Regions from separate parts of the Frateuria sp. YIM B11624 genome, predicted to be linked through region 1. Evidence: predicted binding sites of a transcription regulator. Region 1 holds the regulator's gene; the other holds the start of a gene.
The links. Region 1 encodes FliA, which starts transcription of late flagellar genes. Its sites were predicted from a motif close to TAAAGTTTNNCNNNCNNNGGCCGATAA; they were not measured.

Region 1 (2,198 bases):
GCCCAAACCGCCGGACTACCTGCTGGTCGACACCGCCGCCGGCCTGTCCGACAACGTCGCCATGTTCGCGGCGGCTGCCGACGACGTGGTGGTGGTGGTCTGCGACGAGCCAGCCTCGCTTACCGATGCGTACGCGCTGGTCAAGGTGCTCTCGCGCGACTTCGGCGTGCGCCGCTTCCGTTTCGTGGCCAACCTGGTGCGCAACGCCGGCGAGGCCCGCGCGCTGCACCAGAAGCTGGCCAAGGTCTGCGACCGCTTCCTGGACGTGGTGCTGGATTTCTCCGGATTCGTGCCGCAGGACGAGCGCCTGCGGCAGGCGATCCGCCGCCAGAACGCGGTGGTGGACCTATGGCCGGCGGCGCGTTCGTCGCAGGCATTCAAGCAATTGGCCGGTGCGGTCGATAACTGGGAAGAACCCGCGCGCGCGGGCCTGGATCGCATCGCGTTTTTCGGCGGCCAGGCCGTGACGGCGTCGGGGTGGTGACATGAGCGTGGCATCGGAATATCTCCAACTGCAGAAACAGAGTGCAGATGAGTTGGTGCGCCAGCACGCGCCACTGGTGCGTCGTATTGCCTATCACCTGATGGGCCGCCTGCCGCCGAGCGTGGACGTGGGCGACCTGATCCAGTCCGGCATGATCGGCCTGCTGGAGGCCGCGCGGCACTACGCCACCGATCGCGCCGCCAGCTTCGAGACCTATGCCGGCATCCGCATCCGCGGCGCCATGCTGGACGAGCTGCGCAAGACCGACTGGACCCCGCGCTCGGTGCACCGGAAGGTGCGCGAAGTGGCCGAGGTGGTGCGCCAGATCGAGATCGAGACGGGCGCCGACGCCGAGGACGCCGAGGTGATCAAGCGGCTGGGGGTCAGCCCGGAGGAGTACCACCAGGTGCTCGCCGACGCCGCCAGTGCGCGCCTGCTGAGCCTGACTGCGCCGGACGACGGCGACGGCTCGCCCGCCTTCGACGTGGCCGACCAGGGCAGCCTGGGGCCGTCGGAGAGCATCGAGCAGGACGGCCTGCGCCAGGCATTGATCGACGGCATCTCCAGCCTGCCCGAGCGCGAGCAACTGGTGATGTCGCTGTACTACGAGCAGGAATTGAATTTGAAGGAAATCGGCGCCGTGCTCGGCGTGACCGAGTCGCGGGTGTGCCAGATCCACGGCCAGGCGATCGTGCGCCTGCGCGCGCGCCTGGGCGACTGGCGCGACGGCGAGGCGGAACCGAAAAAGAAGAAGGCGCCACGGCGGCAGTAGCCACGAATGACCGGACGCCGTTCCCGCTTTCGCGGGAAGGGCGCCAGAAGGGAACGAAGCGGATCGCTGCGGCGGCGTTTCGCAGACAAGCGGAGAAAAGCGTTGGACAAGAACATGAAGATCCTCGTGGTGGACGACTTCTCCACCATGCGGCGCATCGTCAGGAACCTGCTGGTGGAGCTGGGTTTCAGCAATCCGCTGATCCAGGAGGCCGACGACGGCAACAACGCGCTGACCATGCTGAAGAGCCAGCCGTTCGACCTGGTGGTCACCGACTGGAACATGCCCAACATGACCGGCATCGACCTCTTGCGCGCGATCCGCGCCGAGCCCTCGCTCAAGGGAATGCCGGTGCTGATGGTCACCGCCGAGAACAACCGCGACCAGATCATCGCCGCGGCGCAGGCCGGCGTGAACGGCTACATCGTCAAGCCGTTCAACGCGGTCACGCTGAAGGAAAAGCTCACCAAGATCTTCGAACGGATCGCCGCCGCGGGAGCCAGCGCATGAGTGCCGTGCTCTCCACCCTCGACAGCGGCTCGATGCCGCCGGAACTGAAGGACCTGCTCAGCAGCACCGACGGCGCCGCCTTCGAGCAGGCGCTGGACGCGCTGGTGCGCCAGCGCGAGCAGCACCTGTTCCGCGCGCTGGGCCTGCTCGCGCGCGACCTGCACGGTGCGGTCAGCCGGCTCGGCCACGACCTGGCGCAGGAAGGCGTGCCCGGCCGCGTGGCCGACGTGCGCAAGCACTTGAACGACGTGCTCGAGATGAGCGCGCAGGCCGCCCACCGCAGCATCGATTTCGCCGAGCGCATGAGCCCCGAGGCCGACGCGCTGGCGCAGAACGCCGAGCAGGTCGTGGCTTGGGCCAAGCCCGGCGATCCGTCGGCCGTGTTGGCCAACCAGGCCGTCGCCTTCGCCGCCAACTGCCGCGAAGGCCTCA
Region 2 (2,198 bases), on a different contig from region 1:
CGATTTCCTCTTTCGAGGCAGCGCCCGGCGGGCCATTGTGGCGGTCCTTGCCGGGGCCGTGGGAAAGATCCATCGCGCCGCCGAGCTGCACCGCTGCGTCGCTGGCGCCACCCGGACCCATCTGGCCCGGCGGGGCGACCGTGGCGTTGCCGGGGGTCATGCTCGGGTTGCGGAAATACTCGGAGATCGCCGCCTTCTGCTCGCGCGTGCCGGCTCCGAGGATCCACATGACCAGGAAGAACGCCATCATCGCGGTGACGAAGTCGGCATAGGCCACCTTCCAGGCGCCGCCGTGGTAGCCGTGCGTCTTCTTCCTGACCCGCTTGATGATGATCGGCGGGCCGCCGTCCTCGCTCATGCGCCGGCCCCGGCGCGGGCGCCCTTGAGGTGATCCTCCAGGTCCTGGAAGTTCGGGCGCGACTGTGCCGACAGCACCTTGCGCGCGAACTCCACGGACACCTTCGGGTTGTAGCCGCGCAGGTTGCCCAGCAGCGCCACCTTGACGCACTCGAAGGCCTTGCCGTCCTCGCGCACGCGGCTTTCCATCGCCGCGGCGAGCGGTCCGACGAAGCCGTAGCAGAGCAGGATGCCCAGGAAGGTGCCGACCAGCGCGCCGGCGATGTGCGCGCCGATGCGCGAGGTGTCGCCGCCCAGGTTGGACATGGTGGTGACGATGCCGAGCACCGCCGCGACGATGCCGAAGCCGGGCAGGCCGTCGGCCATCTTCGCCACCGCCTGTGCGGGCGCCTCGGCCTCGGCGTGATGGTTTTCCACTTCGGCATCGAGCAGCGCCTCCAGTTCGTGCGCCTCCATGCTGCCGCCGACGATCAGGCGCAGGCAGTCGGTGATGAACTCGACCAGGTGGTGTTCGCCCAGCAGCCGCGGGTAGGCGGAGAACACCGAGCTCGATTGCGGGTCCTCGATGTGCGGCTCCATGCCGAGCACGCCTTCCTTGCGCATCACGCCGAAGATGTCGTACAGCAGCGCGAGCAGGTCCACGTAGTCCTGCTTGCGGTACTTCGGACCCTTCATCAGGCCGGCCACGTCGCGCAGCGCCCCCTTGACGATCTTGCCGGGATTGGCGGCCAGGAACGCGCCGATCGCACCACCGAAGATGATCAGCAGTTCGTAGGGCTGCCACAGCGCCATCAGCTGCCCATGCGACATCACATAGCCGCCGAGCACGCAGCCGAGCACGACCAACGTTCCAACCAGAACCAGCATTTCAAACTCCGGGCGCGCGACGCCTAGCAAGCACTCCGGGTTATCGGTCGGGCGGAGGAAAAATTGAACGGTCCGGTTCGGCCGGAAACGAGTTCCCGTTCACCGTTGCGCGGCCCCAAAAAAGAAGCCCGGCGCTGGGCCGGGCTCCTGGCGGAAAGCCTGGGCGGCGCTCAGGGCCGCCGTGCCAGTTCCGGGTTGTCCTTGGTCTGCGGCATCAGGTCCTTCTTGGACACGCCCAGCCACAGCAGGATCGGGCTGGCCACGAAGATCGAGGACAGCGTACCGACCACGATGCCGATCAGCATGGTGATCGCGAAACCGTGCACCTGCGGGCCACCGATGAAGAACAGCGCGGCCATGGTGATGCCGGTGAACAGCGAGGTGATGATGGTTCGCGACAGCGTAGTGTTGATCGAGCGGTTGAGGATCTCCTCCGGATCGGCCTTGCGCGCCAACCGGAACAGCTCGCGGATACGGTCGAACACCACCACCTTGTCGTTGATCGAGTAGCCGATCACCGCCAGCACCGAAGCCAGCACGGTCAGGTCGAACTCGCGCTGCACCAGCGAGATCACGCCCAGCGTCACCAGGGTGTCGTGCACCTCGGTGAGCAGCGCGGCGATCGCGAAGCGGCGCTCGAAGCGGATCCACAGGTACACGCCGATGCCGATGATCACGAAGATCGCCGCGATCGAGCCGTCGCTCTTGAGCTCGTCGCCCACCTGGGGGCTGACGAAGCTGTGGCTGCTCTCCACCGCGTCCGGGCGCTCCTTCTTGAGCGCGGCCATCACGCTGGCGGCGACCTTGTCGGCGCGCGACGAGGCGCCCTCGCCCGGGGCGGCCGCCCCGTCCTTGCCGTCGGCCTTGGGCTGCAGGCGGATCAGCACCTGGCGCGAACCGCCCAGGCTCTGCACCACCGGGTTCTCGATGCCGGCCTCGTCCAGCGCCTTGCGCACGTCGCCGATGTCGATCGT

Region 2: motA (flagellar motor stator protein MotA) is a predicted target of FliA. The motif match lies at 1,265-1,291, and genes of this name have one in related genera.

What each region holds. Positions count from the first base shown of each region.
Region 1 covers NZ_JBCNYA010000014.1:77,198-79,395, reverse strand. Annotated here, with positions in the region: gene AAIL17_RS09220 (P-loop NTPase) at 1-484, shown strand, start outside; gene AAIL17_RS09215 (RNA polymerase sigma factor FliA) at 486-1,256, shown strand; gene AAIL17_RS09210 (chemotaxis response regulator CheY) at 1,359-1,766, shown strand; gene AAIL17_RS09205 (protein phosphatase CheZ) at 1,763-2,198, shown strand, end outside.
Region 2 covers NZ_JBCNYA010000049.1:9,808-12,005, forward strand. Annotated here, with positions in the region: gene motB (flagellar motor protein MotB) at 1-358, opposite strand, end outside; gene motA (flagellar motor stator protein MotA) at 355-1,224, opposite strand; gene secF (protein translocase subunit SecF) at 1,395-2,198, opposite strand, start outside.